Regions from separate parts of the Stieleria sp. JC731 genome, predicted to be linked through region 1. Evidence: riboswitches for the same ligand, from Rfam matches in the RefSeq annotation. Region 1 holds a riboswitch; the other holds the start of a gene.
The links. A riboswitch is a leader RNA that binds a small molecule or an ion and turns the genes downstream of it on or off. The one in region 1 is predicted to bind cobalamin.

Region 1 (15,831 bases):
AACCGTTCGTAGTGACCGAGGTCCAAGTCCGTCTCGCTGCCGTCATCGAGCACATAGACTTCCCCGTGTTGATAGGGGCTCATGGTACCCGGATCGACATTGATGTACGGATCCAGTTTCTGCATGCGGATTCGCAATCCACGCGATTCCAGCAGCATTCCAAGTGAGGCGCTAGTCAGGCCTTTTCCGAGTGAGGAAACGACCCCACCGGTTACAAAGATGTGTTTCGTCATGGACGCGGATCATACCGCGCCAGATGCAAACGTGAAGGTGTGCCTTGCGCCCATTGTCGTCTTTCATCCGATGAACCAATCGGCAGGCGGTAACAGCCTGCAAAGGTGCAGGTGAACTCGCTCTACTGGCCGCCGATAGTCCCTCGCTTCGGTACTGTCGGAGGATGACGTTTGCGGAAACTTTTCAGCGATGGCTTAGCATGACATCGCGTTTTTTCGATTGCGGAAAGCTTCCAAATCCGCGGGGGTGTCGATGCCGGATGCCGCGGGCCCAACGAAGGCGACGGAGACCTTTTTACCTGCTTCGATCGCACGCAGTTGCTCCAGCTTCTCTACTTGCTCCAAATGGCTGGGCGGAGCAGCCGCAAACCAACGCAGGAATGAGGGGCGATACGCGTAGAGTCCCAGGTGATGCCAGTAGGTGGTGGGGGCTTGGCCGAGTCGTTCGCTGGCGTCGCCATCCCGGTCAAAGGGCACGCAGGCACGGCTGAAGTACACCGCCCTGCCCTTCTCTGCCCCGTTTGCGTGGATCGAGCCAGTGGGGGAATCGTCTGCCGATTCGGAATTCCACGGCGCCATCACGACTTTGACGATACCGGGATCGCCAAGTGATTTCGGATCCGTGATTGGGGTCGCCGCGGTTGAAAAGTCCGCATCCGGATCACCGATCAAGGCATCGGCAACGGCATCAATCGAATCGGGATCGATTTCGGGCTCGTCGCTTTGCACATTCACGAATAGGTCGACATCGGGCATTTGGGCAGCGACGAATGCGATGCGGTCGGTTCCACTGGCGCAGTCCGGTGGCGTCATGATCGAGCGGCCGCCAAAGGAGCTGACTTCTTCGGCCAAGCGAACGTCATCGACTGCGACGATCACTCCTGCGGACGCCGATTTGGCTTCGCTGGCAGCTTCATAGGTGTACTGCAGGACCGTCTTTCCTGCGACTTTTTGCAACAGCTTCTCTGGGAGTCGGGAGGAAGCCAGTCGGGCCGGTAGCACGATTTGAATCTTGGTCATGGACGGTTTGGATCGTATGAAGGCGACGGCAAGTGAATGATCGATCGATCCCGAATAAGTTGACAGGTCGCTGAAGGCAGTTTAACTTTCCGAGCACAACGGTTGGTGGTGAGACGGTCGATTTGTGTTTCGACCGTTTGAACAGGGAATGTGGTGTAAATCCACGACGGCCCGGCCGCTGTAACTGATGTTTGAACAATCTTGCCAGTGAATCACAAGTGGTCTCTGGCCGCCGTCGTGCAGACCACAGTCGTACAGGCAAATGATTGTTCAGGTGATCGCTCCACTCTTTTACGCCATTGTCCATGGCCCGTTTCGCCGGATTGAAGCGAATCGGCCAATGACGAGAAGGCGGGGCTTGAGGTCATCCATCATCGGGAGTCAGAAGACCTACCATCAACCGGACGCTCGTGGACCTTCTTGGGTGAGGTCAGCGTCAATTCGCAATTCACAAGATTCATCAGTCGTCCTGACAAACGCGATATGTCGCGCCGTGAATACAAGCTGTATTCGACGTCGCGGCAACGATCTCGCTGGCAACCGGTCCTGATTGGTTGCTGCCGTTTCGATCGAAATCGCTTGGTCCAGAATCGATGTGGTATTGCGGAGGCCCTATCGGCTGATTCCTGATCAGCGTTCGGTCATTGATGAACATGACTCATAAACCTCTGCGCTATCGTCGGTTTCGCGCCGTCAGTGGCTTCACCTTGGTGGAGCTGTTGGTGGTGATGGCGATTATCGGCATCTTGGTTTCACTGCTGTTGCCTGCGGTGCAATTCGCGCGTGAAGCTGCGCGGCAAGCGAGTTGTCGAAACAATCAACATCAGATCGGTGTGGCGCTTCACAACTACCACACCATTCATCGTTCGCTGCCGATCGGTTGTTTGGAATGGCGTGCTTGGGGACAGCCTGCCACGAGAAAGAACCTGGCATGGTCCGCGATGCTGCTGGGATGTCTTGGTGAGCAGACATTGTATGACGCGGTGGACTTCGAATCGGCTTTCGATTCACCAGCCAATGCCGAGGCGGCTGCAGTGCCAGTGGGAACCTATTTGTGCCCCACCGAAATCCCCGACTTCAACGGGCGAGCGGATATCAGCTATGGCGGGCTGTACGGCGAGCGTTTGGTCGACCGACGGAGCGACGATGGCCTGTTCCTGTATGACCGTGTGATCGCGTTTCGTGACTGCTTCGATGGCTTGTCACACACGATCGCGACAGGTGAGGACATGGTCGGGCCGAGCAGCGAATGGATTAATGGCGGCAACGTCTTCGTGCAGGCTCATCCGATTAACGACGACCGTGCTTTGGCGATCGATAACGAGATCCGGTCTTTGCATCCCGCAGGTGCCATGGTTTTGTTCTTAGATGGCTCTGTCCATCTGCTTAATGAATCACTTGATCAAATCGTCCTAGGGCAATTGATCACCCGAGACGGTCGCGAGGTGATTGCGGCCGATGCTTACTAATTGCGTACACATTTTTGCAACCTGATTGACCTTTAATTTGAAACTGAATCCATGAAACGATTTATTGTGCCTGCGATGACGATTGCCATTTGCCTGTTGCAGGCCGCAAGCGGAAGTGCAGAAACCGTGGTCGACTTTGAAGACCTGAATTCATACGACGCGACGCTTCCTGAAGTCTTTGGAATGCAAATGCTTGGCGGCGGCGATGTCTACAACGGCTATGGGCAAGACGCGCCCACCGGTGCATTCACCAGCAAGGGTGTCAGTTTCGCTACACAGCAATACGGCCCAGGTTTTTCCTACTCGCGTTATAGCAACACGACCGACCCAGGGTTTACAAATCAATTCGCAGCCTTGCCCGGTGGTGGGTCCGATGGCGCCGGCGGTGCAGTCGTTGGTCAGAACTACGCAATGGTCAACACCGGAACCGCGACAACACCAACGGGGCAATCGCTCAGTTCGGCTTCGCTGTACTTCGATGACCTTGTTGACTTGGCGTCGATCGACATTGCGAATGCGACTTACACCGCGCTCTATTTCCGCGACGGGATCGATGGATTCAGCACTGGGTTAGAATTCTCACCCGGTGACTTTCTGTCATTGACGATGACTGGGTTCGATGCTTCGGGCGTCAAGACAGGAAGCGAGACGATCGACCTTGCCCGTTTCGATGGTGCGGTTTTCGATACCGATGACTATCTCGAAGGTTGGCAAACGGTTGACTTGAGCGGTTTTGGGCAATCCAAGTCATTGGCTTTCTCACTTGAATCGAGTGACTTTGACACAACGTTCGGATTGAACGTACCTGCCTACGCAGCGATCGATAACTTGCGTTTCATTACTGCGATCCCGGAGCCATCTTCGTTTGCGTGTTTGTCTGTCGCGCTCGTTGGACTCGCGCTGCGTCGTCGTCGCACAGCCTAAGCGGCTAGCAGCTGTTCGACGGTGGAACGCAGCAGCGATTCACCGCCGAACCGCATGCCCAGTTTTTCAAGTTTATCGGTGACGATCGCATTCTTGGCTGTCTTCTGAGGGCCTTCGATCGTCGCCGAACTGCCGGTCAGTTCTTTCGCGATGGTAGCCACTTCGTAGTCGCTAATCATGCGATCGCAGCAGTTGAACGTTTCCCCGCTAATTTCGGCGTCGGCGTTCAATAATAGGTGGCAAGCTTTTGCGACATCTTGTGCGTGCACGCATTTGCTTCCGCCGGTTGCCGAAACGCTTTTGCCGGCGGCGACATTTTGAGCCAGTTCATACCACTTGGATTGGTCGATCGGGTTGGCTGCACCGTAGATCGCTGTCGGTCTTAAGCTGACGCTACACATCCTCGAATCACTGCCATAGTGATGGACCAAAGATTCCACAGAGGCTTTGTAAGCACCGTATAGCGTGTTGGGACGATGGGGATGTGATTCATCAAGCGGTTGTCCAGGCAGCACATCATCATGGACGGCACCGGAGGAGATGAAGACGAAACGTTTCACCCCGGCCTGCTTCGCCGCTTCGAGCAAACGCAGTGAGCCGGTTGTGTTCTTTTCCCAGTAATCGATCGGGTCGTCGCCAACTGCCAGGAACGATTCCCCTGTTCGATAAAGGCAACTGTGAATCACGGCGTCGACGCCTTCGACAAGCGGACCGGTCGTGCAAGGCGTACCGAGTTGACCGCTAATCCAGATGACTGGAGATTCATTGGCGGGCGGTTTTTCTCCGCGATGCCAAGCCTGAAGGTCATGCTTGGGGCTTAGCTCGTCGATCAAGTAACGGCCGAGAAAACCGGTCGCTCCGGTCAATGCGATTCGCATAAGAATGTTTTGAAGGGGGCAATCGAAGCTGATCCCTAGAATGTATCGGCACGACAAGGCGGAACCTAGTTCGGCATCGGCTTGACCGAGCGGTCTTCGCGCAGAGTTCATTTTTCAGTGCGGCTAGTATCGGTCCTGCCAAAAAAAAGAAACCGCCTGGACCGAGCAGCGGGACCAGGCGGTTTCTTGAGATTTAAAATGGATCAAGCCAGGGCTAGTTGGCCATCGCTCCAGCGATTGCCGCTCCTGAGTCGTCAAAGCTTTTTTGCGTTTCTGTGGCCAAACTCATGACTGATCCGATGCAGACAGCAACTATGAGGGCCAGCATCACGGCGTATTCCACCGCCGTCGTGCCGTCCTCATCTCGCATCAGCGAGATTGCGGAATGGATAAAGTGTGGGAATTTCATATCGAATATGGTTATTGAGTGATTTTCGCAGGGAATTGGGCGCAGCCACCGAAACATAGCCCACCAATCTGCGTAGATCCGTGCATCATGGCACGCAACCTAAGGGTGTAATAAAGAACAGTCATTCAATTGGCAGTTCAGCGCGGTTGTGCGGATTGTTTAGAATCTGCCGAATGCCGTGCTCCGTTTCCCCTCTCGGCGGTGGTTGATGTTACTCGCCGCTTGACCACGACCATTGCCGGTGGCTGCGGCGGACAATAATCTGTTGCCTTCGCCCCCCAGCGATTGCTCCATTCCTAAATCATTGATGGCTTGATGTTCGGACCCGTATTTAACCGCGAAGCGATCGTTCTTCCCAAGCGAACCAAAACTTACCTCTCTAGAGGGCTGTACGTTTTGGCGATGTTCGGGCTGATCTGCACCGGATACCTTGTGCTGGACGGTTCGCGTTCGTTGTCGACCGTTGCGGATTCCGCTCGGTTCGGTGGCTGGATGTTCTCGCTATTGTCACCCCTGCAGCTGCTGGTGTTGTCCAGTCTGGCGGCGGTCGGTTCGGCTTCCAGCGTTGCACAGGAAAAGGATCGACGGACTTTGATCCTGTTGCTGATGACGCGGTTAAGTGGCTTTGAGGTCGTTGTCGGAAAGCTAACGGCAACTCTTCTGGGTCCGTTGGCGATGTTGCTCGCTGCCCTGCCCTTGTTCCTTGTCTTGCCGTTGCTAGGTGGTGTATCGCCGGCCCAGGTTTTGTCTGTGTTTCTGGTAACGGCAGCAACCGTGGTCTTCGCCGGTTCGATCGGAACGGTGGTTGGTCTTTGGCGCGAGAAAACATTTCAAGCGATCGCGTTGACCGTTTTGATCCTGCTGATGTTGCTAGGCATTAGCGAGATCGCGATTGCGACCTTAGAGATGTCGCAGGCTTTTCGTTTAGCGATTAGCCCGATTCGGGCATTGGCCGCGGCGGCATCACCGTTGGCGAGCTTGTCTGCGGAGACTTCGTTAGGGATTTCGGTTTTTTGTGGTCTTGCTGTCGCTGGAACTGTCTTGGTTTTGGCTGTCGGCGTGATGCGGGTGAGAATCTGGAATCCGTCGCGTGAAGTCCGCATGAAAGCTCCGGAGCCGGAGACTAGTGAAGAAGCCGAATCGCAGGAATCGCCAAGCAGCTGGAAAGTGCGCCAGCCACGGCACGTGTGGAGCAATCCCGTTTTGTGGCGTGAAGTGCGAACTTGGGCGTACGGCCGAAAGGTCGTCGTGATCCGGGTTGCGTTTGCCTTGCTGTTTCTTTTGGGGGCGGCCGTTATCTACGGACAGATGCGTGACGGAACGGCGTTTGAGCCTGCCGCTAGAATCGGTCGCGCGTTGCCAGCAGCCACCCTGCCTGTCGCGGCGATCGGAGTCATCAGTCTGGTGTTGGTCAATGCACTGGCGGTCAATTCGGTGACCGGTGAACGTGACGGGTTGGCGTTGGATCTGCTGCTGGTGACCGATCTAAGCCCACGTGAATTCGTGTTTGGTAAGTTGTTGGGCGTCTTCTTCGTCGGCAAGGAATTGATCCTGTTGCCGGTCGTCTTGTTGGGATTTCTTGCTTACCAAGGTGTGATGACATTCGAGAACATGGTTTACGCGGTGCTTGGCGCGATCGTGCTGTATATGTTCGTCGCGATGTTGGGCATCCATTCGGGGATGAACTATGTTGCCGGTCGAACTGCGACCTTGGCGAGTTTAGGAACGGTTTTCTTTCTGTGTGTCGGTGTTGCGATTTGCATGACAATCATGGTTAGTTTCCGTGGTGCGTTCCAATTGCAGTTGGCGCCGTTCTTGGTGATGATTCTTGGTGGTGGGGCGGCTCTGTTTGCGTCCCTGGGATGGCGGAACCCTTCGAGTGCAATTTTCTTGGCATCGTTCACGCTACCGTTGATCACCTTTTATTCGATTACACAGTTTCTGTTGCAGACCGATCACCTGTTCGTATTCTTTTCAATGGCGGTCGGATACGGATTTACGATTGCCGCTCTAATGATTCCGGCACTAAGTGAATTTGATGTGTCTTTGGAACGCGACCGCGGTGCCGAAGGGAATAGCTGATTGAGTACGCTAGCGCCGCATGCCGGATGGCTGATGCCGATGGCGATTCTGATTGTGCTCAGTGCGCTGTTCAGCGGAAGCGAAGCGGCGCTGTTTTCGTTGGGCGCCCGCGATCGTAGACGCTTAAGACGTGGGGGCGTCGGGGGACGCATCGCTCACCGACTGCTCGAAGATTCCGAGCTGCTGCTTTCGGCGATCTTGTTTTGGAATCTCTTGATCAACATGACTTACTTTGCGATCGCCTCGATCGTGGCTGGTAAGTTGGAAGCGGATCCCAATGCGGGGACGAGTGTCGCCGCGGCGTTTACGATCAGCAGCCTGTTGGTGATCATCTTTTTCAGCGAGATGTTGCCCAAAAGTATCGCCGTCCTGGCACCGGGAAAAGCTTCGATCCTTTTGGCGCCGCCGATGGGAATGGCTGTGCGATTGATCGGTCCCATTTTGCCGATCGTGCGAACTTCGAATCTGTTGGCGGGGCGATTGCTATGGCCGACGTTTCAACCCGAAACGGAGATCGATCTGGCGGACATCGAACGGGCGGTTGAACTCGGTACCGATGATGCTGCCCTGCTGGCTCGTGAGCGTTTAGCCCTGCGAAGTTTGGTTGAGATCGCTGACATGCGTGCCAGCGAGCTGATGCGTCCACGTAGTAAACTGAAGCTTGTCGAACCTCCGCTGATTCGTGAATCGGTGTTCGAAGGTCCGATTCCTGGTGGCTATGTGATCGTCACTGATGATGAAGGTGATCGAATGGTGGGGACGGTCGCGGTTCGTCTGCTGCGTCCGAGCCAAATGGACCATTTCGAACAGTATGTCGAACCGGTGATCTACGTTCCCTGGTCCGCACCGGTGGCGCGGGTGCTGAGCCAATTGAACGAACAAGATATCAGCGTCGCAGTTGTCGTCGACGAATACGGCGACGGGATAGGAGCCTTGTCGATCGATCGGATTTTCCGACGTATGCTTGCCCCACAGCACGATCAGTTTGACGAAGCGACAGTGTCAGACGCGATCGAGGTGTGTGCGCCGGACCGTTACCGAGTTTCGGGCGGTGTTTCACTACGCCAGTTTTCCAAGCGGCTCGGCGTGGATACACCCGAAGGTTCGATCGCGACGGTGGCTGGTTTTATTCAGCGGCACAATGAACGGTTACCGCGATTGGGCGATGAGGCCATCCTCGGTGGTTTCCGCCTGACGGTCATCGAACAAGATGACGAACGGGTACGGATCGAAGCCCAACGGATCCAGGCTGACGATGCAAGCTCAATGGAAGGAGATGGCATCTGATGATCATGTTCTCGATCGCGATCTTCCTTTTCGGATTGGTCCTCAGCGCATTCTTTAGCGGCAGCGAAACGGGGCTATATCGGGTCAGCCGGACTCGATTGGTGCTCGATGCACTCGATGGTTCGCCACCGGCACGGGCGATGATTTGGTTGATCAACCGTCCAACGATCTTTGTCGCAACTACGTTGGTGGGTAACAACATCGCCAACTTTCTAACCAGCTTTGCGATTGTGATGCTGGTCGGGGAGTTGTTCGGGGCCTCGTCGACTGCTGAATTGATTGGACCGATGTTGATGACACCGATCGTGTTCGTCTTTGGCGAATTGCTGCCGAAGTATTGGTTTTTTCAGGCGCCTTATCGGTTGTTGAATCTTGTCAGCCCGCTGATTTTGCTGGCGACGGTTGTCTTCTTGCCTGTTTCGATGGTGTTAGCAGGCTTGTCGATTTTATTGAGCTTGGTGACCGGGCAGACACCACTTCGCTTGCGTTTAGCGATGGCACGTGGTGAGTTCATGCAGATCCTTCGGGCGGGCGAAGAAGCAGGCGTGCTTCATTCCGGTCAAAGGTCACTTGTCGAACAGTTATTTGATACTGGCAGTCAGATGGCGATCTCGTATGCCGTGCCACTTGATCGCTTGGCAACGGTTGATATGCCGCTCAGTGAAGAAGAAGCAAATCGCGCGCGACGTCAGAACCATCCGATCGTCTTGGTCCGAAACAAGAAGCGGATTGTTGGCTATGTGCGTTATTCGGAACTAGCGACCGCAGGGGCGGATGCTGAAGTGCGACCGGTGATTCGCGAATCGATTCACGGTCGTCACTTGAAAGTCCTGCTTCGTTTGTATGATGCTGCCAGCGAGGTCGCGCTTCTGTGTGATGATCACGACAATACGCAATCCGTCGTAACGCGACGTCAATTGTTGCAGCCGATGATCAAATGATGTCGGATCGATGCGATATCATTGACCGAACGAAAAAAGCCACGGCCTGTTGACCGTGGCTTTCAAAAATTATTTGTTCGCTAACGCGGATCAGTCTTTGCGATAGCCCAGCTGCGAAATCACATGCAGCATCTCGTCACAGGTGATGTAACGTCGGTGGTGTTGCAGTTTGTATCGGTCGATGGCCAATGCGAGTTCTCGGCCGGCATGTGACAACCCATCGTGTGAACTTCCGAATTGTCGTCGTTCACCTGAGGTTCGGGACCCGCCCTGTTTTCGTCGATCGACAAATCCGCCATTCATTGTGGAAGACTGATTGGACGATGTCGCAGATGATTGAGAAGTCGTTGGGATCGGATGAGAAGTTACCAGGTCGGACGCTTGCAGCGACTCGGTATTGGAGAGCGACATGAAAAGATCTCATTTAGTGAAGGAACGTGGTTGTGTGGGCAAGTTCCGATCCGTCGGCCTACCAATCCTGATGGGCATCACCGGCTGCAAATAAAACACGCCAGTGTGGGGCAACTGCCACAATGATGCGGTTGACGAACGGGAAGAAACATTCGTCCGAGCCGCATCGGCCTACACAGTTCGTCACCCAAGCGTAGGTTACCGCTGGGGACCGGGCGGAATGATGCGGGAGAAAACTAACGAGACCGTCCGCAGGAAAACCCGCGTGTAACAGTCATGGGCGACTGCACGGGCAGATTGACGAACGATCAATCGCTATAGCCGGATTAATCAGACGAATCCTGATACTTCGGTTGAGGATCACCGGGCCACTGCATGATGCCTTGATGGGGCCTGTGAGGAGATCGAACAACTCTACCTCAGTTTTCGTTCCTCAGCAGCCTTTGTCGCGGCAAGTTGTTCTGGGGTTAACAGGAACGCCGACCAACCGCTTTCAACGACCAGAGGTTCATTCAGACGGATCGCTTCGGCGATTTCTTCGCTTGCCCCAGCCTTGTCACCTTGTTCGAGCCGAATCGCCGCGATCTGCAAGCGAGGTTCGGCCATCTCCGGGGCCAGCAGCTTTGCTTTGGCAAAATGTTTAATTGCCAACTCGGGACGACCGAGATTTTTCATCGCGATGCCACGCAGCATGTGTCCGCGTGTCGGCAGCGATCCGATCGCACTTTCATCCTCGGCGCGATCGAGGGTCGCCAAGACCCGGTCATAACGCTCGTGGTTGAGGTAGATTTCTGCGACTCGCATTTTGACATCGACAATATCGGGTTGTAACGCCAGTGCGCGGTGGTACGCGGCTAAAGCTTCGTCCTGATCTTGATGCGCGTTTAGGCAGTCACCGCACAGCACCCATGTTTCTGCCATATCCCGCTGTAATGACAAAGCGATCTCGGCTTGCTTTTGGGCATCCTCCAGGCGATCGACTTCCAGGTACATCTGCCCTAGCCGAACGACCAGACGCGGGTCTTGTTCGCTTAGTTTGACCGCCGTTTCCATGTGCCGGATGGCGGCTTCCTTCTGATCGCGATTCCAGTACGCTTCGGAAAGCCCCCGATGGGCACGGTCATCAGTCTTGCATAGCACCAAGGCTTCTTCAAAAAGGTGCTCGGCTTGGTCCCATTGCCCCTGACGCATGAATTCCATGCCGCTACGCGAAAGCCGTCGGGCACCCAAGGTTTCGCCGCTGTTGCCAATCTTACGGATCGTGCGGCATCCACAAAGCTGGATACAGAGCGCGATCATGCATAGATTCAGCCAAGCACGGGCGTCCATTTATTTGTGCGAGCAGTAATTGGGGTGGCTGGCGTTTGTCGCAGAAAAGTCGTTTGCCAATTCAGCGCCCAACTCCTTTCGGTCGCAAACGGTTCACGTTGCCAGTTTGATCTAGGTCTAAGCGGCTGGACCTGAAACAATATCGAGCCCGCCAGTTGGCAGCCTTCGACGGTTTTCCCAAGTGACCATTTCGGTCCCTTGGGCAGATCCGCCGAATGGTGGTGGATCGGATGGTCGCTTTCGAGTTGAGGCTTGATTGACAAAGATGACATCTACCAGCGAAGTGCCATCGAACGCAAGATGTAGTTTTCGAGGCTGACGTGTTCGTCACCCGATCGGTAATTTCCCGACTCCCCTTCCCTGCTCCGTTTGAAATGCCCGCCCAATTTGACAGTTTCGGAATCCGGTTTCTCTATCCCGATAACTGGGAAGTCGCCCAGCGTGACGAAGACGAAGGCGACCAGGGTGTCACATTGGACATCCCAGGTGGCGGCTTTTTAGCTATCGAACGTACGCAGGCTGACCGAGTGGATGAATTGGTCGAAGGCATCGTTGGTGCGATCACGTCCGAGTATGACCACCCGGAGCGAGATCAAACATCGATGGAGGTACTGCCGGAGGATACGAAAGCAACCGATTTGCGTTTCTACTATTTGGATCTGCTGATCGTCAGTCGGCTTGTCGTTTTGGACAACCTTCCGGACTGGCCCGAAGAGGATGTCCTTGTCGTTCAATTGCAAGCCGAAAGCCGCGACTTCGATAAGAACGAGCCCATTTTGGCGGCGATCTTCAAGCAGATTTTGGGATAGTACCCGAGGACTGCGACCGACCAGGTACTGTTTTTACGTGTCCCTGAGGTCTCGATCGCGTAATGTGATCCAGGCAATTGCCATGACGATGGCTTGCTAGACGAGATCTTGCTTTCGCTTTTTACGTCGACTTCGCGAACATTCACGGCAGATGCCTTGAATGATCATTCGATGGCTTTCGACACGAAATCCGTGCAATGCGGCGACGGAATCTCGAATCGCGATCAGTTCGTCGCTCTGAAATTCCAACAGCTTGCGGCACCGTGTGCAGTACAGGTGGTCGTGTTGGGGGTAGCCGTAGTCATGGTCGTAAACCGTTCGGCCATCGAGCTGAAAACTATTAAGAAGCCCAGCGTCGACGCATTCACGTAGCGTACGATAAACGGTCGCCGTGCTGACGTAATTCGGTTCACCACGTCGAGGAAGACGTTCGATGAGCTCTTCGGCGTCAAAGTGATCGTGCTGGCTGAAAACTTGATCGATCAAGAACTTGCGTTGATTGGTTTGTCTTAAACCACGTGACTGCAGATATTCGCTAAAACGCTCCTGTGGCGAAAGCGAAACCTTGAGAGGTTCGACCTTGGTTGCCACGGGATCACCAGTGGTCTGATCGGGCATCTTTGACGTTTCAGACAATGAACTAGAAACAGTTTTCAGAGAAGAATTGAGCAAGCTCGACGGCAGTACATCCACAGTCTACACGGCGATCAAATGGCTGTCGCCCGGCAGAGGGATTTTGCGATGCTGGAAACGCGATCGGTCGAGAATCGGCTCCGGTGGCGACCAAGATCTTTGATAAGGTGGCGAGATTCCCCCGAATCGAATGGCGGGAACTCTCGTTCAGATCTCTTGCGTGTTAGGGCTGGCCACGAATACCTACAACGGATTCGCAGCGCATACCTTGCTTCCGTCTGAAAACTTGTAGCGCGAGATTTCGGAGAGCCGAACGGTGTTCGATGCGGATGACCGCACCTTCAGCCGTGTGAGCGCTAACTTGCCTAGGTTTTCAGACAGCGACCGGTGCTTGTATTACCAAGCCTTACGGGGGCAATCATCGCTGCCCCCCCGGGCATGAATGCCCACTGGTCCAGACGGCGTTTAGCCGAGTAGATCGAGGAAGCGATCCAGGGCCGCGTCCATTTTTTCTGGGGTGTCGTATGCACCATCAGCGATTTGACGGCGAATCTCAGCCACTCGCTCAAAGCGAATGCCTTCACCAGCGACTGCGTTCTGACCGTCAATACGGCTCGCGCTGGCGGCTGATGAGCTCAAGTCAAGCTGATCAACCGGTCCACGGCTGGTGACTTGCTCGGCTGCGCGAGTCGATTCGTTTCCAGCGACCTTGCCGGTGGCTTGGACGTTGGAAGTTGATTGTGTAGTGCTAACCCGAAAGGGGCCGTAGATTTGCATCTGAGCTTTGCTCCGGTGACGATGGGAGGATTATACCGATGCCGATGACCGAAAGCGGTAACCAAAGGTGCATCGGATGGCGAGATTGAGCGACGGGGCCGGATTGACGCGCAACAATGTCCGTTGTTGCTCTCCAATCGTTTCCGCATCGGCCAAGAGCGCCGCGATCCATGTCCCAGGATGCAATCCATTCAGCTTTAAAGAGACTCTTGCTAGCGCAAAGCAAGCGGAAACAGTTTAAGTACTCGGCAGGACCGAGGGCTAAACCTGAGCCTTTTTAGATAACTTTCGGCGCGCATCCTGAGGACGTCGAATCCGACGGTAGCAAACTCAGGTCGGCGATTTCAAGTCGAATCAGAAGAGATTCTTCAATCTCGTATTCAAATGCTTGCAATGCGGTGTCGACTTTGAGAAGTAGCCGACCACCGCGTGAGTTTTAGCATGCATTATTGCCACAGACGCAACACACTAACCAGGTCGTGATGTTGGTCAGTCCACAGTGGAGCTTCACGTAGCATCTGTTCGGTTGCCTTCGTGGCTTTGGCGAGTCCTTCGATTTCAAAGATCTTGTGTCCAGGCTTGGCAATGATCATCCATGTCGAATGCGTTGTGCCGATCTCGTTGTTGCCAATGCCTTCCAACATTCGGCTTTCAAGACCCGCATCGCTACTGAGTCGATGCACCAACGGTGACAATTCGAGGTGATTGTTGGAGGTGTGGATGGCGAGCACACCATTTTCGGCGAGCCGCTGTTTGTAAAGCTGAAGGGATTCGCGCGTCAAAAGGTGCGCCGGGATCGCGTCACTGCTGAAGGCATCAAGAACTAGTAGATCGAACTTCTTATCATGCATCCGTTCGAGCACCAAACGTCCGTCACCGATGTGCCGATTCAATTGGCTTGGACAATCACGCATGAAGGTGAAGTAACGGTCTGCAATGTCGATGACGGCGGGATTGATTTCGATCAGATCGTATTGATCCGAAGGACGTCCGTATGTGGTCAAGACTCCACAGCCGAGCCCTACGATTCCGATTCGAAGTGACTCATGTTGTTGTTGCAGTGATTTTGTGACGATGCCGACACCACTTTCATGGCCATAGTAAGTCGTCGGTTGTGCCTGATTAGGTTCGTATCGCTGCATCCCGTGCAATGTGCTGCCGTGGACCAAACAGATCCCCAGAGGCTTTTCACGGACTTTCAGAACACCAAAGAAGTTTCTCTGCGATGCGATCGTTCGATGGTTTGAAACAAAGGCCATCGTGATGATTGGTGTGACCATCACCAGCAATGCGCCAAACTTTAGCCGAGCAGCAGCGGCCCAGTCATAGTTGGGCTGGTTCCATCCCTTGCAGGCGAAAAACAATAGGAACGTCAACGCGGTTACCAGCGCGACAAAGAATGGCAATTCGGCGTGGTTGTTCAGCAGTAGCGGACAAACAATCGCGACGATGATTCCTCCAAGTGCGCCACCAGCAGAGAGCATGGCGTAGTAGAGCGTCAAACGGTTGGTGGCCGGTTTTAATCGCGCGACTTCCCCATGGCATAGCAAGCACGCGCCGAACAACATCACCATGTAGCAAGTTGCCTCGGCGAGCAATTGGACGCTACCGGGTAGCATTGTTTTGCCCTGAATCAAAGCCAGTGCCGCCAACGTTACCGCTGCGATCGGTTTCGGACGGTACCACTGCGGTGAATCAAAGCAGACGATGAAGCTGGCAAGGTAAAGGCTTAGCGGAAGTACCCACAGGAATGGCACAACGGCAATGTCTTGGCAGACGTGATTGGTGACGACCAACAACATGACACTGGCAAGGGCTGGTAAAGCTATCCAGGCGAGCAGTTGTTTCTTTGGAACCTTCGTATCGGTCGACGAAACTTCTGTGCCCTCGGAGGGATGAGATGGACTTTGACGCTGCATTCGCAGCAAGCTGGTCGCGACGTAACCCTGAACCAAGACAAAGGCAAGGAACAGCAAAGACCAAAGCGTCGATTGGTTCGAAACGGACAAAACCGGTTCGAACAAAAACGGGTAGCTGAGCAGCGCGAACAACGATCCGGCATTTGAGAGTGCGTACAAGCGGTAAACGCGTTCGCTGCTATCTTGCAAACTTAGCCAAGCTTGGATCAGCGGTCCTGTGCTGGATAGAACAAAGTACGGCAAGCCGACATGCCTGGCCAACATCCACAGCAGGTAGAACATCGGCGATTCCGTTCCCGTTGGCTTCCAAGCATCGGTCGGTTCGATCGGAACCATCAATGCGGCCACACACAATAGCGATAGATGAATGATGGCTTGGACGAACGGGGCACAAAACGTTCGCAGCAGGTGTGCGTAGAGATACCCTGCAAACAGGAGAACTTGGAAGAACAGCATGCAGGTTGTCCAAACCGCAGGGGTGCCACCGAACCATGGGAGCACACATTTGCTAATGATCGGTTGGACTTGGAAAACCAAGAAGGCTCCCAACAAGGTCGCCGCGGCAAACCAAAGCAGAGACCGTCCGCCGGCCGAATCAACGATCCCGGATTCGGGTGACAGGTGTTCTAAAGAACGTTGGTCCGGATTTGACGATGTTGCGTGCTGAAGCGATTCGGGGGCAGACATGAACGGTGGAGATCCCACGTGCG
Region 2 (15,831 bases), 350 kb from region 1:
GGCATTTCCTCCGACGCCGATTTCGACGGTGGTAGGCTCGTCCAGTCCTCTGCAACATTGAAAGATAAGGCGCTCTTCGGGGGGCATACCCAAAGTGTCCTAAAACCCGATGGAACGTCGCCCGGATTGCGTAGGGAAAGGGTGAGGTGGTTGTAAGGGAGGATGTGGCGCCTCTAGGGCGGTCAGGTGTTTGACTCCCCGCTATTGTTTGTTAAAAAACAGCGAAGCTGACGCCGTGTGTTGGCGCTTTTCTTTGAATGGAAGGGTCGATGGAAGCAGAACCAGGGCGGGGACATCATGTTCCCTCGGAAAAACAACGCCTGTTACTAGACGATTTCATCAACCTGCACTTCGCATTGCGTTCACGGGTCGAACGAGAAGGCGCCGAACTTCAATCACTCGTGATGCAGTCGCTTGAAGCACGAGCGGGAGGCGTAGCGTTTCCAAGCAGTGATGGTGGTGAACCGATTGAGTCGGCTCCCTTCTTCAAATTTATTTAGAAGCGAAGCAGCTTCCGTTGATACCCAGCCCCGCGACTGCTTTTTAGACACTGTGCTTCGTCAAGCAGAAAGCTTGGCAACGCGGAATCGATTTCAAAGCTGTCTGATACTCTCGACTGTCTGGACTGAAGCAAACAGATTCAAGCCGGAGTGTACGTCACCGAAGACTTAAGACGATCCCTTGATCTTGTCGCCGCCCTCGAGAACTGCGCGTTTACTACAAATGTTTCGCGAACGGCAAGGCGTTGATTCAAGCCTATCGTGATCGTGCGTTTATGTGGTTGATATCTTTGACTCGCGGTGAATGCCGGATTTCCATCACGACAAAGGCGAGACTAACAGCGGTGATTCCAAGTAAACCCATAATCATGGTGATCTCCCTGTAAGAGTTATTCAGCTGATACCACATGATGCAACTGCTATACCAGCTCAACTAGCAGAGCTTTTGAGATGGTTCTGCTGCTCGCTGCGTCTAAAAGTTGGAACTGATCTCAATTTGATACTTGGCGATGCAATCATGCGTTCGTCGGAAATTACTAAACCAACGATCGGATGTTCAGCTGTGAGTGCTTCTGCAGAGCTACCACTGAAGACTTCCCGCGGACTGGTATTCGGTTACACGCGTTTCAAAGAAGTTCTTTTCTTTTGAAAGGTCCATTGTCTCGCTCATCCAAGGAAAGGGATTGCTGGAGCCGTACTGTTTTGGAAGACCAATTCGTTCGAGCCGGCGATCGGCAATATGTTGGACGTAGTCGCGGAACAGATCCGCGTTCAGTCCGAGGATGCCCGTTGGTAGACAATCGGAAGCGTATTCCAATTCCAATTCAACGGCTTGGCGGACGCGCTCAATCATCTGTTGCTGAAAAGTTTCCGTCCACAACTCGGGATTTTCGGCCTTGATTCCGTTGATTAGATCGATCCCAAAGTTTAGATGAATCGTTTCGTCACGAAGGATGTATTGAAACTGTTCACCAATCCCTGTCATCAAATTCCGTCGATGGAATGAAAGCACCATCACAAAGCCGGTGTAGAAGAAGATCCCTTCCATGATCAGGTAGTAGCCGATCAGATTTTTGAGAAAGGCTTGGGCTCCTTCGACAGTTGCTGTGGAAAAATCGGGTTGCATGACCTCCGTAGTCAGTTCGGTTTCAAAGGCGTCTTTCTTCGCAATCGAGGGGACTTCGTGATACATGTTGAAGATTTCGCCTTCGTCCAGTCCCAAGCTATCGACAACATACAGGAAGGTGTGCGAGTGAACTGCCTCCTCAAATGCTTGGCGCAACAAGTACTGCCGACATTCGGCGTTGGTCACATGTCGAAAGATTGCCAAGACAAGGTTGTTTCCGACCAAGCTTTCTGCGGTGGAAAAGAATCCAAGATTGCGCATGATGACACGACGTTCGGCACCGGTTAGCTGATCGCTGCGCCATGTTTCGATATCTTTGGTCATCGGAACTTCAGTCGGCATCCAGTGGTTGGCACAACCATTGTTGTAGTGTTCCCACGCCCATTGGTATTTCAGCGGCATCAACTGATTGACATCCACTTGGGCACAATTGATCAAGCGTTTGTCGGTGGCGGCGAATCGTTGGTTCATGGTTCTGGTGTGTTGAGACAAAGAGCGGGCTTAAACTCGGGGATCAGTTGGAATAGGGCACGTTGATCGGACGCGTAGCCATACAGCGAGAGATAGACGTGTCGGTAGTTGGATTGGACCGGCTAAGACGAGATCGTCTTGCCCAAGGTGAGTTGCGTAAAAAGGGCCGTTTCGATTGGGTAAGTCGAATCCGCCTGCGTCAGTCAGAATGATCAAACTTCCATCGGGCTCGAAACGCTGCCACGATCTCGCAACACCCGGAACGTGTTCCACTCGAAAGGCGCGTTCGATCCACTGTTGATAAAATCGCATCGTTCATGTCGATTGCTGAAGCAACAAAGAACTGGCTTCATTACTGCTGAGAGTCACTTCTGAATAGATCCCATCCGATGCCCCACCGGATAGGTCTTCAGCTGATCGGCGCGTTACTGGCAGGCCTCACACTCGGGGTCTTCAAGGCTGCATAGATTCGCAGATGCTGGGTCTGCTCGATCAACGCGGATCTCTGATGAAGAACTGGACGACTTCATCCAACGCGGCTGGATTCCGTGGCGATTGACATCCACCGTTGACTTTTCGACCTGAGTCGCGGCAAGCGAACGAAGGTAGTACGTTGTCTTCAAACCACGTTGCCAAGCCAATTGGTACATCGCGTCGATCGCTTTGCCGCTTGGATGCGATACATAGAGGTTCAGCGACTGGCCTTGGTCGATCCACTTTTGCCGTCGGGCGGCAGCATCGATCAGCCATCGCGGGTCAATTTCAAACGCGCTACAGAACAACGCTTTAACGTCGTCGGGAATGCTTGGCATTTCCGCAAGAGTTCCGTCGTGATATTTCAGTTCGTCGAGCAGTTCAGCGTTCCATAGACCTCTTTGTTTCAATTCATCGACTAAGTCGTTATGAACTTGGATGAAGTCTCCAGACAGATTGCTTTTCGCGTAGAGGTACTTGTAAGTCGGCTCGATCGATTGGGTGACACCGATGATTGTTGATATCGTTGCCGTGGGAGCGATCGCTAGGCAGTTGCTGTTCCGCATCCCACAAGCCGCGATCTGCTTACGGACGATCTCCCAGTCCATCGTTTGACGTCGATTGACTTCAATTTCCTCACCACGTTCGGCGGCTAACTGTTCGATGGTGTCGATCGGCAATAGACCACGGTCCCACTTTGATCCTTGGTAGGTCTCGTATGTGCCTCGCTCTTCGGCCAGTTTTGACGATGCCAATATCGCGAAGTAGCTGATCGCTTCAGAGCTTTCGTCAGCGAATTGCATCGCGTCTTCGCTGGCATAGCTAAGCCCCAGTTTTTGCAAAGCATCTTGGAATCCCATCATGCCCAGACCGACAGGACGGTGTCGAAGATTCGCGTTGCGAGATTTCGGTGTCGGATAGAAGTTGATATCGATGACATTGTCCAGCATCCGCATCGCCGTCGTGATCGTTTGCCGTAGCAACGCGTGATCAAATTCTCCGTCGATGATGTGAGCCGCCAGATTAATGCTGCCCAAGTTGCAAACGGCCGTTTCGTCTTCGTTCGTGTTAAGCAGAATTTCGGTGCAGAGGTTGCTGCTGTGAACGACGCCAGTGTGGTCCTGGGGGCTGCGGATGTTCGAAGGATCTTTGAATGTGACCCAGGGGTGGCCAGTCTCGAACGTTCTGGTCAGAAGTTTCCGCCATAGTTCAACCGCACTGACTTGACGAAATTGTTTGATCAATCCGATGGCCGCTTGTTCTTCATAGTGTTCGTATCGTTCTTTGAATGCCACGCCATAAAGGTCATGCAGGTCCGGCGTCTCATTGGGGCTAAAAAGGGTCCACTGCCCTTCTTCGCGAACACGCTGCATGAACAAGTCAGGAATCCATGCGGCGGTGTGCATGTCATGGGTTCGACGACGATCATCACCCGTGTTTTTTCTTAGGTCCAGAAACTCTTCGAAATCCAAATGCCAGGGTTCAAGGTACGCACAGACAGCGCCCTTTCGTTTTCCGCCTTGGTTGACAGCGACCGCTGCATCATTGACGACTTTCAAAAACGGGATGACGCCTTGGCTGGTACCGTTGGTGCCTTTGATCAACGATCCCGTCGCCCGGACACTAGTCCAGTCGTTGCCTAGCCCGCCCGCCCATTTCGAAAGCATCGCGTTGTCACTGATACACGCGAAGATGTCTTCCAGGTCATCTTGCACCGTTGTCAGATAGCAACTGCTCAGCTGCGGGTGTTGTGTCCCGCTGTTGAACAATGTCGGTGTGGCGCTGGTAAATCGAAACGACGATAGTAGGTCGTAAAACTCAATCGCACGGTCGGTACGATGCGATTGCGGTTCGGCGAGCGCAAGGCCCATCGCGATTCGCATCCAAAAGTACTGTGGCGTTTCGATGCGTCGTCCATCGACATGCAGCAGGTACCGGTCGTAGATCGTTTGGACTCCCAAGTAGCGAAACAGTTGATCGCGATCTGGGCGAAGGGCTTCACGAAGTCGGGCGAGATCAAAGTCGCGGAGTTGGCCAGACAAGCGACCTTCACGAATCCCCTCGACAATCATGTGTTCGAAGCGATCACGATATTGGCGAGTGAAGTTGTCGGCGATTTGCGTGGTGCCCAACGCGTGGCGATACACAATCGAAAGCTGCAACGCTGCCGCCAATCGGTCGTAGGCTGGGTCACGTTCGATGCGACTGCGGGTCGTTAAAACGAGTGACCGTGCGACGTCATCAGGCGTCATGCCGTCGAAGCCACTTCGCACGACTTCGTTGACAATTTCAGCGACGTTGATTTCGATTGCGTTGGCTTCCGGAATAGCTTTTAAGTATCGCTCCATTCGATCCGGGTTAAATCCCACGCGAACGCCGGGTTCAATTTCTATATGAAACGCAAACGACGGCTGTGAGCTGGCTTTTGTGACATCGTCCAGTGAATCATCTTGATGGCGAATCGCTCGGATACGGGCTTGTTCGGTTCGATACAAGATGTAGCGACGAGACACTCGGTAATGCTGACGCTGCATGAGACCGATTTCGACGATGTCTTGGATTTGTTCTACGCCAAGTGACGTACCGGCTTCGGTCTGTTTTGCAATCTGGATAACATCGCTAACAATTGCCGCTATATCTGATTCGATGTCATGCGGAATCGACGATTCCGAAGCCACATTCAATTCGGCTGCGAACGCTTTGCGAAGGGCGGTCGCGATACGGTCAGAGTCGAAACCGACCATGCGGCCATCTCGTTTGCAAACGGTTAGCTCTGTTTGATTGGAATCATTCATTGCAAGTCTTCCTCGCGGCACCGGACCTGGTCCGGCAAGAAGTGATCAGAGAATTTGAAGATGGTTGACGAAGGGATCGCAGGGGCTTTCCGGTCCAGGCGTCAAGTAAGTTCTGCAGCTTCGCACGAGTTACCGCGAAGCCCGCTAGGAGGCTGGCTGCAACGTGGTCAGACACAGATAGTCATATTGCGAGAGACGATCGCGTTTGTAATCCAAACAATCCGCTGCAATCGATCCAGCGGCGGAGATTGTGGAGGCCATCATCGGCGGCTTAATTGCACCGCTATCGCATTGTTTCGGCCGAACGTCTTTGGCGAGCGTTCTGCACGATTGTGCGTTTCTGTTGACTATTCGATGACGACCAACGACCAATCTCCTCGCGTGTGCGTCCACAGCCTAGGCAAACCGCTTCGGTGTTCAATTTGCAGACGCCATTGCAGGGTGATGCGATTGGCTGAATTTCAGCTCGAAGTGACCGTTCAGAATCAATTTGTTCGTTGATCATGTCGACCATCAGCCTTTCGATGTACGTTTTCTTCGCAGTGAAACACCAACAGTCACAAATCCGAGCAGGGCGAACGCCGAGGGTTCGGGGATCGCACTGACATTTAAGACTCCGATCGCACCTGTTGAGAGTCCGACGTAGTCAAAACCAGCGGAGTTGGCTGTCACCCAGTTGTCGAGAATCGGATTGCCCAAAGAATCCCGTGAGATACCGTCGATGGGGAATCCATTTTCATCCAGTAGTTCACCGCTGCCGACGACATCAACCAAACGCACGTAGCCAATGTTGTTGAGGTCTAACACGCCGCTCAGCACTAGTGTGTCGCTTTGAAGTTCTTCAAGATCGAACGGCGTTCCCCAGTTTGATGCGTGCTTTCCAGCAAGGTTGTAGACATTGGATACGTCGAAGCCTTGGAACGCTCCGCTTCCAGCGCTAGCTGCCGTATTCAATGAGATCGACGGGAATCGCAAAAAGTCAGACCCATTGCTAGATACTTCGACGAACGCGAATTCGGCAAACAAAGAAGTGCTACCACCGAATCCGAAACCGTTTTCAAAGACGGCGAAGTCTGCACCGATTCCATTGACGATTGGTGAATCAAAACCAAGTGTGATGGATCCGGGTTGGTCGATACCAATAAACCCATACGTGTCCGACGTGTCATTGACGTCTCCGCCATACAAATCCGTGAATGAGCCTGCGTGCGCGTTTGTCGGTTCGGTGCCGATCTCGGGTTGGTATCGTTTGTCAAAACCGCCTAAGCCCTCCGGACGTGCGATAGGACTGTACAAATCACCTAATGAAGCAAAGCCTGAACTAGGGTCGTTCAAACTTGATCCCACACCCGGCGCCGGTGCATAGTCAACGACACGCGATTCAAAGATAGAGATTGCTGATCGGGCGATTGGGTTGTCGACCGCGCCCTCCGTGATTCCGGAATATCCCGAGTACGGGCCTGCTTGTTGTGCTGATGTTGAAGTCGCAAAGGTGACGATCGCGGCAAATGCCAACATGGCTTGGCGATGCGGTGACAGCGAAATGTTCACGGTAGGTGATTGATTTGAAGGCGACGCTTCCGGCAGCGGTGTTCGACCATCTGCGTTGCATGCAGCAATGCCGCTATCACAGCAACAGCGAAATGCCGATACAAAACTTGAGCGTCGCGATAACTTAAAGAGATGCGTCAACGATCAACAATCTTGAAGATTGCGTTCGTTGCAACGACCGCCCCAATCCAGGAGGGCACTAAGCCGTCTTGCCTTTGGTAGGTCTTCTGACTCACCACCTTTCCCTCTCACTCGTGGCCTTCTCATTTCTCATCAGCATCTCTGCAAATAAGAAACAATGGCTATTGAAGAATCGAGTGACGGATGCGATCGAGTAAAGATCGCGGGTGGCATACAGCGGCCGGACCGTCCCGGAATTTCACCGGAGTTCCCTGTTCACCAGCACACACACGATTCGCAATGCTGGTCACCAAAGGCAGGCAGATCCTATCGCAGTTGGGAATGCTGTCAAGCAGATTTTTAACGCTCATAGAACTCGGGGCCCGCGCGTCGTCTATCACGATATTGGTTTCCTAGCCATCGTGAAGTGTAGGTAATGTCAGCGAGATGGTCTGCCCTTCCGCTATCTAGACGGAACGCTTGGCATAGCGATTGCATCTTGTTCCAGTTGGCGTTTGACATGGTCGATCGTCAGACAGCTGGTTCAAAAAATATGCAGCATTCAAGTGAACTGCAGGGATCGGCTGTTCAGCAGTTTCGATACAGACCGAGGTTCAGACGTGCGTATCCCAGAAAAAAGCAACCATGAATCTCGACCCCATGATGTTTTCTGCATTGCGGCATCAATGGGTGGTATTGAAGCCATATCCGAATTGTTGTCGTATCTTCCGGGCGATTTTCCCGGGTCGATTTTCATCACACAGCACACATCATCGATTAGCCGACGCACGTATCTGGCCGACATTTTTGGACGAAGGTCAAAGTTGCCTTGTCAGCTTGCAATTGATGGCGAGCGGTTTCAAAAGGGGCATATTTATGTTGCCGTCCCCGACCGGCACTTGCTGATCGACTACGACACGGTTCGAACCACGGTTGGCGCCAAAGAAAACTACGCACGACCGGCGGCCGACCCGATGTTCCGTTCTGCCGCAGTTCATCACGGCGGTGCATCGGTGGGCATCGTTCTGACAGGAATGTTGGACGACGGTGCGGCCGGTTTAGAAGCAATCAAGCAGTGTGGTGGCAAGGCTCTCGTTCAGCACCCCGAGACAGCTGTTGCACCCGACATGCCTAGCAACGCGATGCGCTATTGCGAGGTCGACGGGATTTTACCGCTCGATGGCATTGCGTCTGCCATGTCATTGTTAGCCGAATCATCTGCCGGTGAATCCATACCCGCATCGCAATCGACGATCATGGAGCTGCAGTTCGCGATGACTGCCGAAAGCAACATACCAGCGGAACAGCGGATCGGAGAGCTGTCGCCGTACATGTGCCCAGACTGCAACGGTCAAATGTGGAAGGTCGAGCAATCCGCAATGCCACGCTTTCGATGTCACGTCGGGCATGCGCACACGTTGAAATCGTTGTTGGAATATCACAGTGACGCTGCCGAAAGAATGGCATGGTCATTGTTGCGAACGCTGCGCGAGAAAGAACGTTTGACTCGGCAACTCGCGGATGAAGAAAGGAGGATGCATCGCACGGCGTTTTCAAAGTTGCTTGATGAGCAAGCGGACCAAGTAAGTGAGCAAGCTGGTTTGGTTTCGCAATCGATCAAGTTGACTCCGAACATCAACAGCGTCGGTGCAAGGCAGGAAGACCCAGAGGTTTCACAAGCGTAGACCATCAACCGTCGGTAATGCGAAGTCGGCTCAGTGAGAATAGACCTGAGCCGTAAAGGCGCTAGCCGCGGTTGCGTTGCCTTTCTCATTATCAAGCTCGTACGAGGCTCCCGCCTCGTATGCGATGTCTCGCAGGCTCCGCCTGCACAGTGCATCCACCCCATCAACCGTCGCTAGCGCGAACGCGGCTCAGTATGTTTTTTCCTGAGCCGCAAAGGCGCTAGCCGCGGTTGCGTTGCTCTCGTCATCTTCAAAGATCTGTCAAGCACCACTCACTCAACCGTCGCTAGCGCGAAGTCGGCTCAGCATGTTTTTCCTGAGCCGTAAAGGCGCTAGCCGCGGTTGCGTTACTCTCATCACCCTCAAAGATCCGTCAGCACCACTCACCCAACCGTCGCTAGCGCGAACGCGGCTCAGACAACTCTTCCATACCCGCTGCATCAACAAAAAAGCCGAGCGATGAAACCATCATCACTCGGCCTTTTCGAACGTTAAACAGCACTGCGTTTACAGTTGTGATTCGATTGCCTTCACCAACGCACTGTCACTCGGTTTCGTAGGCGGAGCGAACCGCGCGATCAGCTTGCCTTCGCGGTCGATCAAGAACTTTTCAAAGTTCCAGCTTACCGAACCGGCACCTTTTGGCTTCACGTCTTTGCTGGTGAGATACTTATACAGATCGCAAGCGTCTTCGGCGTTCACTTCAACTTTGCTGAACATCGGGAACGAAACGTTGTGCTTGGTGCTGCAGAACGTTTTGATTTCCGCATCGGTTCCTGGTTCCTGGCCACCGAATTGGTTGCAGGGGAAACCGAGGATGACAAAGCCCTTGTCTTTGTACTTTTGATACAACGCTTCCAGGCCAGTGTATTGCGGTGTGAGGCCACATTGGCTGGCGGTGTTCACGATCAACACCACCTTGCCTTCATAGTCTTCCAGGTCGACCTCTTTGCCATCGATGTCTTTCATTTTGAAATCGAGAGCACATTCGTGGTCATCTTGTTTTTCCGCGGTAGCCATTGTCGTTAAGGCTCCGAAAGCCATGAGAGCTGAAAGGATAAAACGCATTGAAGATTCCTTTGGTTGAGGCGAGTTGTTGTGGAGGGGATGGTTCGCGGCAGGCTCAGACGTGTGGGATGCGTTGCTGTTCAGGCTCCCTGTCAGGAGTCCTAATGCTTCGTTCCATATGGAAATACGGGTTCGGGGCATTAGCCGACGGGCATCAGCCCCGGTTAATGCACTGAAACCGTGGCTAACGCCATGCGGCTAATCCTAAAATCGAGTTGGAACGAAGCACTCTTTCCACGGGCCAGCGTCAGTCTGGCGAACTTGTCGCATGATAGCGACTTGGCAATTGCCGCGCACGTGTGACGTCCGCCTGGCTTGTCTGCCGCCAAGGTCCACCCTGTCGTCGGTTGATCTGCTGTTGTGGCGTCCAGAACGCTATTGATCGCTTGGGTGTGGCTTGGAAAAACGCAAAAAATTTGTCAGTCAGGGTGACTCTGAGGGGCAAGCTGGTAGCAACGAGGGAGCGTGGGGATTAACTTTTGTTTCTCGCACGGAATTGCCAGCAACGTCTTGACCGAACCCGGTACCATCGGCAGCATTCCGGATCCCCTCCTTTAAAGTACTCCTTCTCGCCTTGTGGAGCTCCCCGAATGGAACAAGCACGTGGAAAATTGATGCTTGCCAGCTTTTTGACGCTGGTGGCTTCTGGAATTGGTTTTGCAACACGAACCGCTGCCGGAGGCCCGTGGGAGAGAGAATTTGATTTGGGCGGGGGCGATTTCGGTGCAATCCTTGGTGCCGGATTCCTTGGCTTCGGTTTGATGATCTTCTTCGGTGGGATCCTGGTCGAGAAGTTCGGTTACAAAAAGCTTCTCGTCTTGGCGTTTGTCTTGCACCTCGTTAGTGCGGCGATGCTGTTTGCCGCCAACCCATTGTTTGACGGATGGCGCGAATCGGATCCCGAAAACGCGACCAAGAATGTCTTCAATGTTCTATTTTGGAGTGCGTTCCTGTTCTCCATTTGCCAAGGTTTGTACGAAGCGGTGATCAACCCGCTGATCGCGCAGATCTATCCCGAAAACAAGACACACTACCTGAACATTTTGCATGCCGGTTGGCCTGCGGGAATGATCATCGGCGGTTTGTTCGCCGCAGGTTTCATTGGCGAAAACTGCTGGTTTGTTGAACTGCCATGGCAATGGGCACTTTCTAGCTTCGCAATCTTTGTGATCGCTTACGGCGTATTGATCCTGCCCGAAAAACTGCCCGATACCGTTGGTGAATCGTCGGGAAGTTTCGCGGCCGTATTCTCGTGCTTCGCTTCGGTGCCGTTCCTGGTGTTGATCGTTCTGCACGCTTTGATCGGCTACATGGAACTTGGTGTCGACTCTTGGATGACCAAGTTGATGGAGAACCTGTTGCCAAACTCGGTTCTGATCTTGGTTTACACCTCGGCGTTGATGTTCATTCTGCGTTTCTTTGCCGGGCCAATCGTTCACAAAGTCAACCCAATCGGACTGCTCTTCGGTAGCTCGGTCATCGCTTGCTTGGGCTTGCTGTGGTTGGGATCGCCAATTCAAAGTGTTGGCATGATCTTCGTCGCTGCGACCTTCTACTCACTCGGTAAAGCGTTCCTGTGGCCGACGATGTTGGGTGTCGCGGGCGAGCGTTATCCACAGAGTGGTTCGGTCGCGATGGGTGCCTTGGGGGCTGCCGGTATGTTGTGTGTCGGGCAAATCGCCGGTCCACGAATCGGTACCCAGCAGGGGTTCGAGATGAGCCAAAACCTTCAGGCAGAAGCGGCGGAAACGTTCGAGCGTTACGCCGATCCCGAGCCGGTCAGTTCATGGGGCTATGAATATCGTCCTTTGAATGCTGCAAAGCTGAATGCGGCTAACGGAACAGAGTTGGCGGAAGGCGAAGGCGTCGACGCCTCCGCGATTTCCAACGCGACTTTGATTCCTGAAGAGGAAAAGGAAGCATTGGTCGCCAACGCTGACACGGATATTCCAGCGGTTCAAGCGTCATACCTTTACGGTGGACGCCAAGCGTTGACTTTGACCGCGTACGTTCCAGCAATGATGGCGGTCGGGTTCCTCGGCTTGATGATCTACTTCAAGTCCATCGGGGGCTACAAAGTCATCACCCTTGGTGGCGAAGAAAAAGATCACGAGTCGGCTGACGACGCATTGGATCAGCCGGTTCCCAGCGAGTACTAATCCCGCTTGATCCGGATCGAATGAACTAATGACGCCCCGTCAATTTCTGGCGGGGCGTTGTTTTTTAGACATCGGACAATGAACGCGCAATCCTTTCTGCCATCGGCGTTGCGACGGAGTTTCGGGCGGTTTCTAGAAAGAACCGCCCGACCGGCAAAGGCCCCCTGAGCAATCGAGGCCTGAGCGTCTAAAATCCCGCTTTCTTCTAGGCCAATTTCCCCTATTTTCCCCCTCAAAGTCTCGTGCTGCGAACACACACCTGCGGCGAACTGCGCAAAGAACACGTCGGAACCGAAGTTACCCTGTGCGGTTGGGTCGAAAATCGACGCGATCACGGCGGAGCCGTCTTCATCGACCTGCGAGACCGTTACGGTTTGACGCAAGTTGTGATCGGCCCCCCCGAAGCCGGTGCTGCACAGATTGATGCCGCCGGACACGTGCCGATCGAAAGCGTGATTTTGGTGCGTGGAACGGTGGCCAACCGCTTGGAAGGCAAGACCAACGAAAAGCTGGCGACTGGCGAAATCGAAGTCCGCTGTCCCGAGCTAAAGGTCCTGAACGCTTGCCAGACCCCACCATTCACCCCAAGCCAAGCTGACTTGCCGGGCGAAGACTTGCGGTTGAAGTATCGCTTCTTGGATTTGCGTCGTCCCGAAATGCAACGTGCGATGGTTCTGCGAAGCCAGATCGTCAAGACGATGCGCGATTACTTCGCCGAGCACGACTTTATTGATGTCGAGACGCCGATCTTGGGCCGCAGCACCCCCGAAGGTGCTCGCGACTACTTGGTCCCTAGCCGCGTTCACCCGGGCAACTTTTATGCGTTGCCGCAGTCGCCGCAGCTATACAAACAGATCTTGATGGTCGCCGGTTTTGATCGTTACGTCCAAGTCGCCAAATGTTTCCGCGACGAAGACTTGCGTGCCGATCGCCAGCCAGAATTCACCCAGTTGGACTTGGAAATGTCGTTTGTCGATTCAGACGACATTATGGGACTGATTGACGGTCTGGTTTCTAAAACGGCCAAAGAGATTCTGGGCAAGGATGTGCAATTGCCACTTCCCCGAATGACTTATGACGAAGCGATGCGTCGCTTTGGGCATGACGCGCCTGACTTGCGTTTCGGGATGGAAATCACCGACGTGACTTCGGTTGGCAAGAAGACCGAATTCCGCGTCTTCCGCTCGGTCGCTGACTCGGGCAACTTCATCCGCGGCTTGCGAGCCGAAGGTGCTGCCGAAAAGTACTCGCGCCGCCAAATTGACGAGCTAACCGAGTTCGTTAAAGACTTCGGAGCGAAAGGACTCGCGTGGTTCCGCGTCGAAGAAGACGGCTCACTTTGGAGCCCGATCGCGAAGAACTTCGAAGCGGAGCATCTTGCCGAAATCAAGTCGCTCATGGGCGGCGAACCCGGCGACTTGTTGTTGTTCCTTGCCGATTCGTGGGAAGTCACCTGCAAAGGCCTCAACGCATTGCGTAAACGACTGGGCGCCGAGCTTGAACTGTACAAGCCCGGTGATCTGCACTGCAGTTGGGTGACTGAGTTCCCAATGTTTGAACGTGATGACGAATCCGGCCGCTGGGTCGCGATGCACCACCCCTTCACCGCTCCACTCGAATCAGACTTCGAAAAGCTCGATAGCGATCCCAAAGGGTGCCGCGCCCAAGCGTACGATCTGGTGATCAACGGTAGCGAAGCAGGTGGCGGGACCATCCGAATTCATGACCAAGGCATTCAATCGAAGGTCTTTGGCTTGATGGATATCGACGAGGAAACCGCTGAGGATCGTTTCGGGTTCTTGCTCAACGCGTTGCGTTTTGGTGCTCCACCACACGGCGGTATCGCATTGGGAATCGACCGTTGGGTCATGCTGTTTGCAGGACTAGAAAACATCCGCGAAGTCATCGCGTTCCCGAAAACCCAAAAGGCATCGGACTTGATGACCGAAGCACCCGGTTCGGTTGACACCGCACAACTGAACGAGCTTCATTTGCGAACGTTGGCAAACAAGTCTGAGTAGTAGCCGCGAAGGCTTTTCATATTTGGATAGGACCAGATAACCGTCGCTAGCGCGATCACGGTTCAGTCCGTCATGCCCTGAGCCGCTTCGGCGCTAGCCGCGGTTACGTGAGCAAGTTGTTTTCCGGCTACTCGTGCGAGGCTCCTGCCTCGCATGCAATGTCTTCCAGGCTCCGCCTGTCCACGGCATCGACTCCATCAACCGTCGCTAGCGCGATTCGGCTCAGTATGGATGTCCTGAGCCGCTTCGGCGTTAGCCGCGGTTACGTGGGCAAGTTGCTTTCCCGCTACTCGTGCGAGGCTCCCGCCTCGCATGCGATGTCTTCCAGGCTCCGCCTGTCCACGGCATTACTTTCATCAACCGTCGCTAGGGCGATTCGGCTCAGCATGGATGTCCTGAGCCACTTCGGCGCTAGCCGCGGTTACGTGAGCAAGTTGCTTTCCCGCTACTCGTGCGAGGCTCCTGCCTCGCATGCAATGTCTTCCAGGCTCCGCCTGTCCACGGCATCGACTCCATCAACCGTCGCTAGCGCGATTACGGCTCAGTATGGATGCCCTGCCCGCTTCGGCATCGACACCTGCAAACGGACTCTTCGCTCTGCCATAATCACGCACCACTAGGAGCGAATCGCAACGGGCGAGAACTTTTCTGTCCGCACTGCATTTCGTCGTCGATCAGATTAATCTGTAATGACCTGATCAAGACCCCCACTCTCTCGCTGCGAAAGCTTGATGCCGTCGACCGATTCGCAACCCATTCTGCTTTCTAAACGCAAACGTTTATTGATCAGTGCGGTCATCGTGTTCCATTTGCTTGCCGTGGCGCTGCCTCCGCTGGCGTTCCAGACGATGACGGTCGACGGGCCATCGCCGATGATCAGTCGTCTAATAAAACCTTTTGAAGGCTACGGCGAGTTCTTGCATATGAATCGGGGATATGCGTTTTTTGCACCCGATCCCGGGCCGAGTCATCTAATCCAAGCGGCGATCATCGATTCCGACGGAAGCATCACGGAGCAGATGTTTCCTGATTTGAAACAACAGTGGCCTCGTCTGCTGTATCACCGTCACTTCATGCTTTCTGAATTTTTGCACGAAAGCTATTGGCCGCCAGGGCCACCGGACGAAATGTTTCAAACCGATCGCGCGGCGGCTGAATATTGGCAGCAGCGACGGGCACGATATGAATTCATTCGTCAATCGATGGTGGATCACCTCAAATCGGTCAACGAAGGACGCGAGGTTGCGATCCGTCGGATCGAACATGGGCTTCCTGCACTCGCAGACTTCGTCGCCGAGCCCATCGAGTTGACTGACCCAAGGCTTTACAACCTACTGCTCGATCAACCGGTCTTCTCAGACCAGATTGCACCCTCTTCCAGTCAACCTGAAAACGTTTCCACCGAAGAGATCCCGGCCCCGAAAACTCAGCCGAACCAGACGCAATCTTTCGAGTCATCCGAAGAGGTTTCGCGATGACAAATCAGCCAACACAAGCGACATCTGATCAGGCCGGGTCCTATTCGGAATCACTTTCGAAGTGGTTTGACGTCTGGGATCGGTTCTGGTTTACGCCACGGTTGCCGCATGTCTTATGTGCGATGCGTATCGCGGCAGGTGCGATGTTGTTTTATTGCCATCTTGTGCTTTTAGGAAGTCTGTTGGACTTCGTCGGCCCGAATGGCTGGATCAACAGCGAGATGGCGAGGCAGCTTCATGACGGAGCGTTCGGCGCCAACGATTGGGCAAGAAGTTACTTGTGGCATATCGAAAGCCCCACGCTGTTATACGCTCACCACGCAATCACGTTGGTGATCATGGCTGCGATGACAATCGGTTTGGGAACTCGGATCGTTGTTCCG

Region 2: it holds a riboswitch for cobalamin, as region 1 does, so the genes downstream of both, LOC67_RS05800 (PEP-CTERM sorting domain-containing protein) here and LOC67_RS04425 (DUF1559 domain-containing protein) in region 1, are expected to answer to the same signal.

What each region holds. Positions count from the first base shown of each region.
Region 1 is NZ_JAJKFQ010000001.1:1,349,586-1,365,416, forward strand. It holds gene LOC67_RS04415 (CTP synthase) at 1-233, opposite strand, end outside; gene LOC67_RS04420 (3-deoxy-manno-octulosonate cytidylyltransferase) at 429-1,253, opposite strand; cobalamin riboswitch at 1,351-1,666, shown strand; gene LOC67_RS04425 (DUF1559 domain-containing protein) at 1,907-2,722, shown strand; gene LOC67_RS04430 (DUF4465 domain-containing protein) at 2,774-3,646, shown strand; gene LOC67_RS04435 (NAD-dependent epimerase/dehydratase family protein) at 3,643-4,524, opposite strand; gene LOC67_RS04440 (Flp family type IVb pilin) at 4,739-4,933, opposite strand; gene LOC67_RS04445 (ABC transporter permease) at 5,249-7,015, shown strand; gene LOC67_RS04450 (CNNM domain-containing protein) at 7,016-8,302, shown strand; gene LOC67_RS04455 (CNNM domain-containing protein) at 8,302-9,243, shown strand; gene LOC67_RS04460 (hypothetical protein) at 9,334-9,654, opposite strand; gene LOC67_RS04465 (tetratricopeptide repeat protein) at 10,069-10,983, opposite strand; gene LOC67_RS04470 (hypothetical protein) at 11,358-11,792, shown strand; gene LOC67_RS04475 (Fur family transcriptional regulator) at 11,889-12,410, opposite strand; gene LOC67_RS04480 (flagellar biosynthesis anti-sigma factor FlgM) at 12,891-13,202, opposite strand; gene LOC67_RS04485 (fused MFS/spermidine synthase) at 13,649-15,808, opposite strand.
Region 2 is NZ_JAJKFQ010000001.1:1,703,984-1,719,814, forward strand. It holds gene LOC67_RS05785 (hypothetical protein) at 270-500, shown strand; gene LOC67_RS05790 (ribonucleotide-diphosphate reductase subunit beta) at 1,081-2,118, opposite strand; gene LOC67_RS05795 (ribonucleoside-diphosphate reductase subunit alpha) at 2,523-5,366, opposite strand; gene LOC67_RS27695 (DUF1289 domain-containing protein) at 5,650-5,880, opposite strand; gene LOC67_RS05800 (PEP-CTERM sorting domain-containing protein) at 5,880-6,917, opposite strand; cobalamin riboswitch at 7,117-7,367, opposite strand; gene LOC67_RS05805 (hypothetical protein) at 7,398-7,559, opposite strand; gene LOC67_RS05810 (chemotaxis protein CheB) at 7,658-8,722, shown strand; gene LOC67_RS05815 (glutathione peroxidase) at 9,230-9,742, opposite strand; gene LOC67_RS05820 (MFS transporter) at 10,381-11,949, shown strand; gene aspS (aspartate--tRNA ligase) at 12,192-13,970, shown strand; gene LOC67_RS05830 (hypothetical protein) at 14,702-15,448, shown strand; gene LOC67_RS05835 (HTTM domain-containing protein) at 15,445-15,831, shown strand, end outside.